3 regions of the Bacillus sp. DTU_2020_1000418_1_SI_GHA_SEK_038 genome follow, and region 3 is predicted to be linked to each of the others. Evidence: a T-box and tRNA genes for the amino acid it is inferred to sense, from the RefSeq annotation. Region 3 holds a T-box; the other regions hold tRNA genes.
What was found. The T-box of region 3 lies ahead of tyrS (tyrosine--tRNA ligase). A T-box ahead of a tRNA ligase gene usually reads a tRNA of that ligase, here a tRNA-Tyr.
Positions count from the first base shown of each region.

Region 1: it encodes a tRNA-Tyr, which carries the amino acid that the T-box ahead of tyrS (tyrosine--tRNA ligase) is inferred to sense. The anticodon was not compared.
Region 2: it encodes a tRNA-Tyr, which carries the amino acid that the T-box ahead of tyrS (tyrosine--tRNA ligase) is inferred to sense. The anticodon was not compared.

Region 1 covers NZ_CP135435.1:1,321,558-1,326,357, forward strand. Annotated here, with positions in the region: rRNA gene rrf (5S ribosomal RNA) at 1-46, shown strand, start outside; tRNA gene RRV45_RS06500 (tRNA-Asn) at 65-139, shown strand; tRNA gene RRV45_RS06505 (tRNA-Ser) at 143-233, shown strand; tRNA gene RRV45_RS06510 (tRNA-Glu) at 249-323, shown strand; tRNA gene RRV45_RS06515 (tRNA-Val) at 385-460, shown strand; tRNA gene RRV45_RS06520 (tRNA-Met) at 631-704, shown strand; tRNA gene RRV45_RS06525 (tRNA-Asp) at 708-784, shown strand; tRNA gene RRV45_RS06530 (tRNA-Phe) at 791-866, shown strand; tRNA gene RRV45_RS06535 (tRNA-Thr) at 1,034-1,109, shown strand; tRNA gene RRV45_RS06540 (tRNA-Tyr) at 1,228-1,312, shown strand; tRNA gene RRV45_RS06545 (tRNA-Trp) at 1,318-1,391, shown strand; tRNA gene RRV45_RS06550 (tRNA-His) at 1,401-1,476, shown strand; tRNA gene RRV45_RS06555 (tRNA-His) at 1,506-1,581, shown strand; tRNA gene RRV45_RS06560 (tRNA-Gln) at 1,647-1,721, shown strand; tRNA gene RRV45_RS06565 (tRNA-Gly) at 1,725-1,799, shown strand; tRNA gene RRV45_RS06570 (tRNA-Cys) at 1,811-1,884, shown strand; tRNA gene RRV45_RS06575 (tRNA-Leu) at 1,910-1,995, shown strand; tRNA gene RRV45_RS06580 (tRNA-Leu) at 2,016-2,097, shown strand; gene RRV45_RS06585 (sodium:solute symporter family protein) at 2,977-4,437, shown strand; gene RRV45_RS06590 (TRAP transporter large permease) at 4,659-4,800, opposite strand, start outside.
Region 2 covers NZ_CP135435.1:340,083-344,882, reverse strand. Annotated here, with positions in the region: gene RRV45_RS01895 (iron chelate uptake ABC transporter family permease subunit) at 1-134, opposite strand, end outside; gene RRV45_RS01890 (ABC transporter permease) at 127-1,077, opposite strand; gene RRV45_RS01885 (hypothetical protein) at 1,415-1,828, shown strand; tRNA gene RRV45_RS01880 (tRNA-Asn) at 1,996-2,070, opposite strand; tRNA gene RRV45_RS01875 (tRNA-Ile) at 2,083-2,156, opposite strand; tRNA gene RRV45_RS01870 (tRNA-Gly) at 2,169-2,242, opposite strand; tRNA gene RRV45_RS01865 (tRNA-Cys) at 2,408-2,481, opposite strand; tRNA gene RRV45_RS01860 (tRNA-Gln) at 2,597-2,671, opposite strand; tRNA gene RRV45_RS01855 (tRNA-His) at 2,711-2,786, opposite strand; tRNA gene RRV45_RS01850 (tRNA-Trp) at 2,810-2,883, opposite strand; tRNA gene RRV45_RS01845 (tRNA-Tyr) at 2,889-2,973, opposite strand; tRNA gene RRV45_RS01840 (tRNA-Phe) at 3,005-3,080, opposite strand; tRNA gene RRV45_RS01835 (tRNA-Asp) at 3,246-3,322, opposite strand; tRNA gene RRV45_RS01830 (tRNA-Met) at 3,326-3,399, opposite strand; tRNA gene RRV45_RS01825 (tRNA-Ser) at 3,578-3,670, opposite strand; tRNA gene RRV45_RS01820 (tRNA-Met) at 3,689-3,765, opposite strand; tRNA gene RRV45_RS01815 (tRNA-Ala) at 3,800-3,875, opposite strand; tRNA gene RRV45_RS01810 (tRNA-Gly) at 3,936-4,010, opposite strand; tRNA gene RRV45_RS01805 (tRNA-Val) at 4,115-4,187, opposite strand; tRNA gene RRV45_RS01800 (tRNA-Glu) at 4,250-4,324, opposite strand; rRNA gene rrf (5S ribosomal RNA) at 4,380-4,496, opposite strand; rRNA gene RRV45_RS01790 (23S ribosomal RNA) at 4,569-4,800, opposite strand, start outside.
Region 3 covers NZ_CP135435.1:3,424,615-3,429,414, forward strand. Annotated here, with positions in the region: gene RRV45_RS17125 (methyl-accepting chemotaxis protein) at 1-1,286, shown strand, start outside; gene tyrS (tyrosine--tRNA ligase) at 1,375-2,631, opposite strand; T-box leader at 2,708-2,928, opposite strand; gene RRV45_RS17135 (transglycosylase domain-containing protein) at 3,216-4,800, shown strand, end outside.

The DNA of each region.
Region 1 (4,800 bases), 2.1 Mb from region 3:
TGGTAGTTTGGGGCTGTCCCCATGTGAGAGTAGGACGTCGCTAGGCTTTTAATATATTCACTATTCCGCAGTAGCTCAGTGGTAGAGCATTCGGCTGTTAACCGAACGGTCGTAGGTTCGAATCCTACCTGCGGAGCCATCTGGAGAGCTGTCCGAGTGGCCGAAGGAGCACGATTGGAAATCGTGTATACGCTAACCGCGTATCAAGGGTTCAAATCCCTTGCTCTCCGCCATTTAAAAACTTATCTGGCCCCTTGGTCAAGCGGTTAAGACACCGCCCTTTCACGGCGGTAACACGGGTTCGAATCCCGTAGGGGTCACCATTTGGCATACTAAGTACGCGACATCCTGTCGCAACGTATGCACTTGCACGTCCTGTGCTTCGGAGGATTAGCTCAGCTGGGAGAGCATCTGCCTTACAAGCAGAGGGTCGGCGGTTCGATCCCGTCATCCTCCACCATGTTTACTTATAGCATGGAATATTATTGTCGCGGGGTGGAGCAACGAGCGTTACTCCATGAATCAACTGTGAGTTGTACCGATGCAGCTGCTGCTTGATTAAGCATCCTGAGATCGGGTCAGTCCTTATGCTTTATATGAGCATAGTAAAAATCATATAAATACTATTATCGCGGGGTGGAGCAGTCCGGTAGCTCGTCGGGCTCATAACCCGAAGGTCGCAGGTTCAAATCCTGTCCCCGCAATCTGGTCCGGTAGTTCAGTTGGTTAGAATGCCTGCCTGTCACGCAGGAGGTCGCGGGTTCGAGTCCCGTCCGGACCGCCATTTTGTGGCTCAGTAGCTCAGTCGGTAGAGCAAAGGACTGAAAATCCTTGTGTCGGCGGTTCGATTCCGTCCTGAGCCACCATTTAAAAAGAATACGCCGGCCTAGCTCAATTGGTAGAGGATTTTAAAAGCTTGCAGCACCGAAGCTTTACTCCCTTGATGGTAAACTTTTTAAATCTGCGACAAAGTTTGTAAGACTTTGAAGCACAATTTTTAGCAGTTTTTAAATTAGGAAATAAAATAATATACGCCGGCCTAGCTCAATTGGTAGAGCAACTGACTTGTAATCAGTAGGTTGGGGGTTCGAGTCCTCTGGCCGGCACCAAAAATTTAAAATTACAGCTTCGGAGCAGTTCTTCAATGAATGGTAATTTTAAATTTTTGCGACAAAGACCGCAGGACTTTGGAGCATATTATGACTACAGACAATTTCTAATAACTACGGTGGGGTAGCGAAGTGGCTAAACGCGGCGGACTGTAAATCCGCTCCCTTTGGGTTCGGCGGTTCGAATCCGTCCCCCACCACCATTTATAGGGGTATAGTTTAATGGTAAAACGAAGGTCTCCAAAACCTTTGATGTGGGTTCGATTCCTACTACCCCTGCCATAAATTATGGCGGTTGTGGCGAAGTGGTTAACGCATCGGATTGTGGTTCCGACATTCGTGGGTTCGATTCCCATCAGCCGCCCCATTTAATTATTGAAACTATTATGAATTATGGCGATTGTGGCGAAGTGGTTAACGCATCGGATTGTGGTTCCGACATTCGTGGGTTCGATTCCCATCAGTCGCCCCATTTTAATAAATAGTGGAACCCTTATCATAGGTTTTGATATAATATCATTAATTACTCTATATTATTGGGCTATAGCCAAGCGGTAAGGCATCGCACTTTGACTGCGACATGCGTTGGTTCGAATCCAGCTAGCCCAGCCATTTGCGGAAGTAGTTCAGTGGTAGAACACCACCTTGCCAAGGTGGGGGTCGCGGGTTCGAATCCCGTCTTCCGCTCCATTTTATTTTAAGGCGGCATAGCCAAGTGGTAAGGCATAGGTCTGCAAAACCTTGATCACCGGTTCAAATCCGGTTGCCGCCTCCAACTTCAAAATTATTTTTTTATATACGCCGGGGTGGCGGAACTGGCAGACGCACAGGACTTAAAATCCTGCGGTAGGTGACTACCGTACCGGTTCGATTCCGGTCCTCGGCACTTCCTTGAAATTTTAATACGCCGGTGTGGCGGAATTGGCAGACGCGCACGACTCAAAATCGTGTTCCTTCTGGAGTGTCGGTTCGATCCCGACCACCGGTATCTTTTGTTATTTTAGTTAAATAAGATTTTTTAGAAAGCTCATAACCCTCTTCAAATAGAGATTTATGAGCTTTTTCAATTTCTAAGAAGTCGTTAGAAAACGATTAGGACTTCAAATCATTTTACACATTTTATACACAACCATCTCCTCATATTTTCTTCATACTAAGTTGTTCATCCTCAATTCGTAATTCTTAATAGCATGTATTGCCATATCCTAGCCGTTCAATTACGAATTGGATTGATTGTCCTTTTATTGAGTGATATCTATGCCGTATGCATACCTGTCTTTTCGGTCAAAATATACCTTTTTGATATAGTGCCAGTTGTCTAGTTATTCACCTAGTTGATAGGTAGATAATTATTGGACTATTTTAAATCGTATCCATAATTTCCATAATTATTGACATCATATTTGTTATAATTTTTATAGCTTCATTTTAACTCTATATAATTTCATTTAAAATATTTAATATAGCTGGAGGAGATAAGGAATTGAATTGCCAGCAAGTTCTGTAAACCTTAAGATAGGATTACAGACTAATCGAACGAAAATGCACCTTAGCCCTTTACCACTGTTGTGCTTAGCAAAATAAAAGTGCAGAATTTTGCAAAGATAAATTAAGCTGCAATTTTAGATAAGAGCCTTGGTCATGATAGCCTTCATGGATAGCCAAGCCCTGTGGCTACTGGATTCTTGGTTAGAGAAGTATGCCTATAGATGTGGCTCCATGTCAGTTTGCAATACTCTGCATTTGCAATTGCAACAATGTTTACTTTTTCTCTGCAAAATACAGCTTTCTAATAGGTAATAATGTTGCATATTGTCAACAATTTTCGAAACTGATAATACAAAATAAGAATTATAAGGGAGAAAAAATGGATCAAAGTTCTATAGCTATTTTATTTATAGGGGCTTCTATGTTTATTCCTTTATGGATTGGTGCTAAAGCAGGTGAAAAAGACCAAGCGACCATATCTGGTTTTTTTGTTCAGAACAGGAGCATGTCCCCAATGACTGTATTCTTTACTGTTCAGGCCACCTGGTGGAGTGCTTTTGCTTTTTTGGGTTCTACTTCATATTATTACAACAATGGACCTGTATATTGGACAACCATAGGTTGGGATATACTTTTTGGAATACTTTTTTTGAGGATCGGAAAGAGAATATGGTTTTATGGAAAAGAGAACAACTATATTACTGCGACCGACTTTTTTATGGATATATATAAATCCAAAGCTTTAGGAATATTAGTCACGACTCTTATGATGCTTTTTACAATACCTTATTTTCAAATACAGATTTCTGGCGGAGCATATCTTATTGAAACAGCTTCAAAGGGATTGATACCAAGTCAGATGGGAGCTTTTGTATTTACCTCCGTTATAGTAATTTATGTTTGGACTGGAGGACTGAGGGCTGTTGCCTGGACCGATATTTTTTACCAGATATTAATAATTATTAGTGTATTGTTAGGTGGAATATTTATTGTTTATTATTTCAATGGAATTGGAAATCTCTTCTCGGAGTTAAATGATAAAGTGCCTGAAGTTTTAACTCTTCCTGGGCCTATGGGTCCGCTGCTATGGATTTCAATGTTTGTAATTGTTCCTATTGGCGCATTAATGGGACCTCCACTTTGGATAAGGATATATGCAGTAAAAGATGCCAAAACCTTTTATCTAATCCCTTTCTTGCTTGCTTCTATATCATTCATTAATATGACTCCTATGCTTTTAGGCAATGCGGGAATCCTTCTTGTAGATGAACTGGTTGATTCTGATACATTATTACCGAGGGTTGTTTTAAATTACATGCCATATATACTTGCCTATATAATACTAATTGGTGGTGCAGCTGCCGCCATGTCTACAGCAAACTCTCAAATTCATTCGATTTCAGCTATGTACACAATTGATATACATAAAAGATATATAAATAGAAATACGAGTGACAAAAGGTTACTCAATATAGGAAAGGTTGGAATTCTGATATTTGCAGTCCTTTCATATCTAACTTTTACTTTTATTCCAGGTTTAATGATTCAGCTTGGATTAATTGCACTAAGCGGTACAGCACAAGTATTTGTTCCGGTAGCAGGGGCTCTTTTTTGGGAAGAATCAAATGCAAAGGGCGCTATAGCGGGAATTATTACTGGATTAGCCGTTCTTATTATAATTTCATATAACTTTGATATAAATGTTGGAATAATAGGGTTTCTTGCATTAATCTTCAATGCATTTGTATTTATAGTAGTTTCAAAATTTTCACAGGAAGTAAAAGAAACTAAGGAGAGCATTAAGAATCTTAAATCAAAGTATAAAAGGTCTATTAATTAGAAAACTAGGCATATAAACGGAAAGGATGGGAATAGGCAATCAATATAAGGAAGGCTATTAGAATCTGCAAGAGGCGCATAATAATTTTATGCGCCTACTCTTTTCTTATTCAACTCTTTCAGATATCTAACTTGAAACCAAAGGTAATAGAGGTACATTTAAAAGGTATAAACAAGTACTTTAGTTCCTGTTAAGCCAACGATACGAACAGTGTGTTAATTTTATAAAAGGCCAAATAGTCTAGGTAGGAACAAAGCAATATCTGGAAAAACAGTAGTTATGAACAATGTTGGAAGCCAAGCGAAAAGAATCAACCACATTGTTGGTTTCATCATTTCGTTGATTGGTGCATTGCCTATTCTG
Region 2 (4,800 bases), 1.4 Mb from region 3:
ACCATAGCAATGACTTTAATTCCTCTTCGCGGCAATGCATAATCGAAGCTGCCATTTAAACCGTGAAATAAATAAATATTGATAAACAAAATCGCTAGTACAGCGAGAATGATCATTTTTATAGAATTACGCATACGCCTTCCTCCTAAATAGTAAGTAGAGGAAGATTCCGCTGCCAATGACTCCTACCATCAAGCTAATCGAAATCTCATAAGGGTAAATAATAACCCGTCCCAATATATCACACACAAGCAAAAAGGATGAGCCAAGTAATGCGGTATGCGGTAAGGTCTTTTGCAAATGATCCCCTTTAAAAATTGAAACAATGTTTGGGATAATTAAGCCAAGAAATGGAATCATTCCAACTGTTAGAACAACCGTAACGGTTATTAGTGCTACAAGAATAAGTCCAAAATTCACAACTCGTTTATAGGACAAACCTAAGTTTTTCGAAAAATCTTCCCCCATACCTGCGACTGTAAAGCGATTCGCAAATAGATAGGCCACTACTAACAATGGAATCGTTATGTATAAAAGCTCATATCGTCCCTTCATTATCATTGAAAAATCACCCTGGAGCCATGCAGACATATTTTGGATGACATCTGCCCGATAGGCAAAAAAGGTCGTAATCGAAGATAAGATGTTTCCAAACATTAAACCAACAAGCGGAATAAAAATTGCGTCCTTAAATTTAATTCGGTCAAGCAATTGCATAAACAAAAGCGTGCCGGCGAGCGCAAATACAAAGGCAACGACCATTTTTTCAAGAAGAGACGCATTCGCAAATAACAGCATTGACACTAGAATTCCAAGTCTAGTAGCATCGAGTGTACCCGCTGTTGTTGGTGAAACGAATTTATTCCGGCTGAGCTGCTGCATGATTAGCCCTGCAATACTCATCCCTGCTCCTGCAAATAAGATTGCCAATAATCTTGGCAAGCGGCTGATGAGAAAAATTTGAGTTTCATCAGATTGCAGATTCAGCAAATCCTTCGGTGTTATATGGCTCACACCAACGAAAAGGGATAGGATTGATAGAACAATGAGCGAGGCGATAAGGTATCTTTTTTTCATAACTATCTCCAATAAGTAAACATTTTCGTAAGCTTTAATGATACTGAAAATCATTATCACTACAACTCACAATTTTTATTATAACAGTCAGGAAATGATTGTCAATGAATAAATGAAAATAATTATCAATCGCAATTAGTATTTCAATCTGGTATGACACTTACTTTTTAAGATGTTTGTCCAATAAAAGACATGAAACTGACAATCATTTTCTAGGAATAATAGCAAAAAAACAGAAATATGAATTGATATTAAAGGGTAAAACAGATGGAACTTCAATCAGTGGGGTTATCCAGCCCGTTAATCTGATAATCATATCGGTGAAGGGGTAACTGCGTTGGAATTCATTGTGAGAGCTAAGGAAGGGTTAACGCTACAGTCATTATATTACGGATCCAGGCGAGAAAACATGGTCAGTGGCTTTATTCATCTGCAATACGGGGATATTATGACAATTACGAACCAAGGCAAGTTTGTATATGGAACGGGCTGGTTTATCCTTATCACAATTAAGGATTCAATTAAGGATTTTGTCTTCATGCCTGAGCTTGACGAAGCAATCAACACAAATAAGCTGCAAACAGGGATTGACGTAATGTTGGACCACTCTATTTCTACCTTTTATTTAGACAAATCCTTAGTTCATCGAAACAAGGAGCTATTCCTATCACTTTCAACCAAATTGAAAGAATCTTCATTTCTGTTGCATAGAATAACTAATAATTTCCCATCAGGTAAACAATTTTCGTAGCTTACTAAACAATAATTTACAAATACATACAAAAAACCGCTAATCCACAATATATATATGGAAATAGCGGTTTTATTAGGTTAGACCAATTGGTAATTAATGTACAATTAGAAATATTAATCTTTAATCAACACCTTAGGAGGCTGTTGTTCAATACAGATAAAAAGTGGCTCCGCAGGTAGGATTCGAACCTACGACCGTTCGGTTAACAGCCGAATGCTCTACCACTGAGCTACTGCGGAATAGTAAATATATGGGCCTAAATGGACTCGAACCATCGACCTCACGCTTATCAGGCGTGCGCTCTAACCAGCTGAGCTATAGGCCCATTAAAATTATATGGAGCGGGTGAAGGGAATCGAACCCTCATCAACAGCTTGGAAGGCTGTGGTTTTACCACTAAACTACACCCGCATTTTTGATTGATACAAAATTAAATTTAATTTACGCTCATTCATGCCTCTTCCTCTTCTAGCAAATTCAAGGATGTGAATGTGTCGAGGCAACTCGAAGATTATACATGGATGTTTCGCTCGTGGCTGTGGTTTTACCACTAAACTACACCCGCATTTATAAATTTGGAGGCAGCACCCGGATTTGAACCGGGGATAAAGGTTTTGCAGACCTCTGCCTTACCACTTGGCTATGCCGCCATTTCTTAAATTTTGATTGTGGTCAAAATTTGCTTCAAAGTCCTACGGTCTTTGTCGCAAGTTTTTTTAAAAACCATTCATCGATGTAAGGCTTCGGGGCTGTTTTTAAAAAAACTGGCTGGGCTAGCTGGATTCGAACCAACGCATGTCGCAGTCAAAGTGCGATGCCTTACCGCTTGGCTATAGCCCACTGAAGTAACCTCAAGAATTGCTTCTCTGTAAAATAATATGGGGCGGCTGATGGGAATCGAACCCACGAATGTCGGAACCACAATCCGATGCGTTAACCACTTCGCCACAACCGCCATAATTCACATATTTTTATATTTGGCAGGGGTAGTAGGAATCGAACCCACATCAAAGGTTTTGGAGACCTTCGTTTTACCATTAAACTATACCCCTATAAATGGTGGTGGGGGACGGATTCGAACCGCCGAACCCAAAGGGAGCGGATTTACAGTCCGCCGCGTTTAGCCACTTCGCTACCCCACCATATGGAAAAATAGGGATTTTGAAAATTTTATGGTGGCTCAGGACGGAATCGAACCGCCGACACAAGGATTTTCAGTCCTTTGCTCTACCGACTGAGCTACTGAGCCTAATTAATGTAACTTCCTAAAGTTTGTGTGGCTTTGGGAATGTGCTTCAAAGCCCTACGGTCTTTGTCGCAGATTTTAATAGCTTGCCATTCGGTGAAGAAATGCTTCGCAGCTGCAATCTTTTAAAATCCTCTACCGACTGAGCTACTGAGCCTAATATAAATATGGCGGTCCGGACGGGACTCGAACCCGCGACCTCCTGCGTGACAGGCAGGCATTCTAACCAACTGAACTACCGGACCAGATTGCGGGGACAGGATTTGAACCTGCGACCTTCGGGTTATGAGCCCGACGAGCTACCGGACTGCTCCACCCCGCGATAATAATATTAATATGATTTTTTACTATGCTCATATATAGCATAAGGACTGTCCCAATCTCAGAATGCTAAATCAAGCAGCAGCTCGATCGGTACAACTCGCAGTTTATTCAAGGAGTAACGCTCGTTGCTCCACCCCGCGATAATGGTATTTATATAATTTTCACTAAGCATAATATGGAGGAGGAAAGGGGATTCGAACCCCTGCGCGGTTTGACCCGCCTGTCGGTTTTCAAGACCGATCCCTTCAGCCGGACTTGGGTATTCCTCCACATTAAAATCATAAATATGGTAGCGGCGGAGGGGATCGAACCCCCGACCTTACGGGTATGAACCGTACGCTCTAGCCAGCTGAGCTACACCGCCAAATTAAGAAAAGACATTTAGTTTGATATAATAATGGTGGAGCCTAGCGGGATCGAACCGCTGACCTCCTGCGTGCAAGGCAGGCGCTCTCCCAGCTGAGCTAAGGCCCCATACATAAAGGTATAAAGGAACACAATTAGAATTAATTCCTATACTGCAAAAAATATTTTTGGAGCGGAAGACGGGATTCGAACCCGCGACCCCCACCTTGGCAAGGTGGTGTTCTACCACTGAACTACTTCCGCACATCAAAAATGGTGAGGTAAGTACTTTATAAAAAATACCGGATAGAAGTTAACATCTAACCAATTTATTGTAGTCAGTTGTTCAGGTCTACACCGGTAAATGATGGAGGATGACGGGATCGAACCGCCGACCCCCTGCTTGTAAGGCAGGTGCTCTCCCAGCTGAGCTAATCCTCCTCAGCGCAAAAAGTGCAAGTGCATATTAGTTAAACATATATCACTTCTACTATGCTGTAAAATGGTGACCCGTACGGGATTCGAACCCGTGTTACCGCCGTGAAAGGGCGGTGTCTTAACCGCTTGACCAACGGGCCAATTTATTTAAATTGATCATGCATTCATCAAAAATAATAGCCCCTCTTGGGGCTAGCCTAGCGGCGTCCTACTCTCACAAGGGGACAGCCCCTAACTACCATCGGCGCTGAAAAGCTTAACTTCCGTGTTCGGGATGGGAACGGGTGTGACCTTTTCGCTATCGCCACTAGACCTATTTTATTGAGGTTTGTTCCCTCAAAACTAGATAATGCTGAAGAAGTTATTCGAGTAATCATACTAAATGTGGTTAAGTCCTCGACCGATTAGTATTTGTCAGCTCCACGTGTCGCCACGCTTCCACCTCAAACCTATCAACCTGATCATCTTTCAGGGGTCTTACTAGCTTGACGCTATGGGAAATCTCATCTCGAGGGGGGCTTCATGCTTAGATGCTTTCAGCACTTATCCCGTCCGCACATAGCTACCCAGCTATGCCTTTGGCAAGACAACTGGTACACCAGCGGTGCGTCCATCC
Region 3 (4,800 bases):
ACATCGCAAGGCAAAATCTAGCGAAATCAGATTCAACCGTTCGTGAGCTTATGGCTGGATATGAAAAATTAGCGAGTGATAGTCAAGATTCTATTAATAGAAAAGGGAAAGAAATTATAGCTAGCGGAGAAAAAACAGTCCTTTACATAACGGTTGTCATTCTTTTGGCTGTAGTTGTAAGTATTACAGTAGCACTAATAACCTCCAATGTGATTACAGCCCCAATAAAAAAGGTTATGGAAAGAATGAATCTCATTGCTAGCGGTGATTTAAGCCTTGAACCGTTAATAAATCATTCAAAAGACGAAGTTGGCCAGCTAGTAGCTTCTACAAATGAAATGAATAATAATGTTCGCCAATTATTAAGTGAAATTAACCTAGTCTCTGAATCTATTGCGGGTCAGAGTGAAGAGTTAACGCAATCAGCAAATGAAGTAAACGCTGGATCCCAACAAATTGCGACTACCATGCAGGAATTGGCAACTGGCACAGAGTCACAAGCTGCCAACGCAAGTAATTTATCCTCCATCATGGGCTCGTTTTCAGCCACAGTTCAAGAAGCGGATGCAAATGGGGATCTTATTCTACAAGCGTCCAATGAGGTATTATTAATGACTGGCGAAGGGAGCCAGCTAATGGAGTCTTCCTTCAATCAAATGACAAAGATTGATCAAATTATGCAGGATGCAATGCAAAAAGTGTACGGCCTTAATACCAGTTCACAAGAAATTTCTAAATTGATTTCTGTCATAAAGGATATAGCCGACCAAACAAATTTATTAGCTTTAAATGCTGCTATTGAATCAGCAAGAGCTGGAGAACATGGCAAAGGTTTTGCAGTCGTAGCTAATGAAGTAAAAAAGCTCGCAGAACAGGTTTCTGCATCTGTTTCTGATATTACAAACATCGTAACAGGCATTCAGGATGAATCAAATACAGTAACTACATCTTTACAAACAGGATATGAAGAAGTTGTCCAAGGAACTAGCCAAATTAAAACCACTAGTGAGACCTTCGAAGGCATTAGTGCAGCTATAAATAACATGTCGAAAAATATTCAAACTGTTAATGAAAATCTAGCTGCCATCACTTCGAATAGTGAAATCATGAGCGGATCAATTTCCGAAATTGCAGCCATTTCTGAAGAGTCAGCTGCTGGGGTCGAACAAACCTCTGCTTCATCCCAGCAAATCAGCAGCTCAATGGATGAAGTTGCCAGCAGTTCAGAAGAACTTGCAAAACAAGCTGAAAAGCTAAACGGTTTAGTTATGAAATTTAAGTTATAAAATATACAGAATTTAATAAGCCCTAGAAATTATGCTTTTGTAATTTCTAGGGCTTTTATTAAATCTTTATTGCTGATGACTTAATGAATTAGTATTTAATTAAGAAATATTTCTTCTTCCCGCGGCGAATGATGGTAAATTCATTCTCAATTCGGTCTTTAACCGTCAGGACATAGTCTGTTGCTGTCACTTTTTCACCATTAATTGAAACGGCTCCGTTTGCAATATCTTCGCGGGCCTGGCGCTTAGATGGCGAGATTTTTGCATCCACAAGTAAATCAACAAGGCCGATTTCCTCGCCAGAAGAATGCTCGTAAGATGGGACATCCTTAAATCCTTGTTTAATTTCTGTTCCAGAAAGATTGCTTACATCTCCACTGAATAACGCCTCTGAAATTCTAATTGCCTGACTTAAAGCTTCTTCCCCATGAATAAGACGTGTCATTTCCTCAGCTAAGGCCTTTTGTGCTTTACGAAGATGCGCCTCTTCTTGAACAGATTGTTCTAGTGCTTCAATTTCTTCTTTTGAAAGGAAAGTAAAGTATTTCAAGTATTTAACAACATCCGCATCAGCAGCATTAATCCAGAATTGGTAGAACTCATATGGTGAGGTTTTTTCCGGATCTAGCCACACAGCGCCACTTTCCGTTTTGCCAAATTTAGTTCCATCAGCCTTTGTCACAAGAGGAATTGTCATCCCATATGCTTTCGAGCCTTCTCCTGTCATTTTTCGGATCAGTTCAAGACCTGTAGTAATGTTGCCCCATTGGTCACTTCCGCCAATTTGGAGCTTACATTGATAATTCTCATATAAATGTTTGAAATCCATTCCTTGCAGGATTGTGTAAGTAAATTCTGTAAAAGAAATCCCTGTTTCAAGTCGTGACGCAATCGTATCTTTTGCAAGCATATAATTGATTCCTACATGCTTCCCATAATCTCTTAGGAAGGTGATAATATTCATCGGCGCAGTCCAATCATAGTTATTTACCATGATCGCTCCGTTTTCTCCTTCGAAATCAAAGATCATTTTTAATTGTTTTGTTAGACAGTCTACGTTGTGCTGCACGGTTTCAACTGTTTGCAGTGTTCTTTCTTCAGTCATTTTCGGATCACCAATTAAGCCTGTTGCTCCCCCGACAAGTACAATCGGACGATGTCCATGATTTTGAAATCTTCTTAATGTCAGAAACGGCAGCAAATGCCCGATATGCATACTGTCACCTGTTGGATCCATCCCGCAATATAAAGAGATTTTCTCCTTATTTAAAGTGTCCTTCATTCCTTCTTCATCTGTTTGCTGGTAAATAATCCCTCTCCACTGTAAATCCTCTAGTAAGCTCATTGTTTGCTTCCTCCTTATTTGTTAACCCGTCTTTTATCCACTTTCAAAAAAAAACAAAAAACGCCCCTGCATAAACTGCAGGGACGCTTTAATTGCGCGGTACCACCCAAATTGAGGACAATTATCCTCCACTCATTTCTGATAACGGACCTCCCGTTCACTGCTATAACTGATAGCTCAGGTTGACAGTGAATGCTCAGGGAGGTAATTCATCCTTCTATGTGTACCGGCTCACAGCAGCCGCCGGCTTTCTGAAACAGAGATAGAAGCACTACTTATTCCCATCAAAGCAATAGCTAATTTATTTTAATGTCTAGCTCCAGCGCCTACCCCCTCGAGGTCATAAGCCAGTCCGCCAAGAAGGTTAAACTACAACCTTCCCGTCGGCCCGTCTTATGCTTGTCGGGGGTGGGCAAGGCGCTTCCGCTTTTCTATTAATATAATAGCATTTTTATCATATGAGTTTAGAAATGTCAAATGTTCGGACAAAAGAAAAAAGGGAAATTTAGAAAAATAGCGAACCAATGACTAATGGATAGCCTGTTTATGCTATAATGTATGTGATTTTAGGGGGATTGATACGAATGAAAGAAAATCAAAATATAAAAGATAAATGGAAGTCGTGGTTAGGCTTGCTAACTAATAAAAAAGCGGCAAAAGGTGCCAGTATCTCCTTTCAAGTTGCTTGGAATCTTATTTTATTATTTATTATTATCATTGTCATTGTAGGCTCCTTTGCTGGTGGTGTCGGAGCAGGATATTTTGCTTCACTCGTTAAGAATGAGAAAATTCGTCCTTATGAAAAGATGAAGAAGGATATTTATAACTATGAAGAAACATCCGATTTGTATTTTACAGACAATGTTTACCTTGGAAAGCTTCGAACAGATTTGGACAGGGAAGAGGTCAAGCTTGAGAATGTATCCCAGTATTTAATAGATGCAGTGATTGCGACAGAGGATGAATATTTTTATGAGCATGATGGAGTTGTTCCTAAGGCAATTATGCGTGCTCTCTTTCAAGAAGTAACGAATTCCGCAGTTCAAACAGGGGGAAGTACACTTACACAGCAATTAATAAAAAATCAGCTGTTAACAAATGAAGTATCTTTTGAAAGGAAAGCGAAAGAAATTTTACTTGCCCTTCGCTTAGAAAAGTTTTTTGATAAAAAAGAGATTTTGGAAGCCTATTTAAATGTCTCCACCTTTGGCAGAAATTCATCTGGCAGAAACATCGCTGGTGTTCAAGCAGCAGCTAAAGGGGTTTTTGGAGTGAATGCAAAGGATTTAAATATACCCCAGGCCGCTTTTATTGCAGGACTTCCTCAAAGCCCATTTGGCTATACCCCCTATACACAGGGCGGGGAATTGAAGAAGCCTGAGGGCATTGAGCCAGGTCTTACAAGGATGAAAACGGTTTTAAACAGAATGTATGATGACGGAAGGCTGACACAGAAGCAATATGAAGATGCATTAGCCTATGATATTACTAAGGATTTTATACCTCGTGTTGAAAGTACTGTAGAGAAGTATCCGTATTTAACATTTGAGATAGAGAAGCGGGCTAAAGAGATTTTGGCCGGCATCCTCGCCAAAGAAGATGGCTATACTGAGGAAGACTTGAAGAATGATAAAGAGCTGGAAAATGAATATAAAATATTAGCCGATCGAAATCTTCGTCAAAACGGTTATCAGATTCATACAACTATTCATAAGGGTATTTACGATGCGATGCAAGTAGCAAAAGATAATTTTGCCCTTTATGGAAGCGATAAAATTGAAATAATCGAAGACCCTGAAACGAAGGAAAAGAAAGAAATAGTAGAGCCTGTTCAGGTAGGTGCCATTCTCATTGAAAACAGCACTGGCAAAATCCTATCCTTTGTTGGCGGAAGAGACCATAACCTTAAACAGGTAAACCATGCAACAGATACTTTAAGATCGAACGGATCAACAATGAAGCCTCTCGTAGTATACGCACCCGCATTGGAGCTGGGAGAGGTCGCGCCGGGATCTGTTATTCCCGATGTAGAGGTGTTTCTGGACCCTCATCGCCCAAATGTACCGTACCCAAATAACTATGATAAAAGATACAGTGGACTGGTCTCTGCGCGCTATGCTCTAGCGATGTCTTATAATGTTCCTGCCATGTTGACGTATCGGACTATTA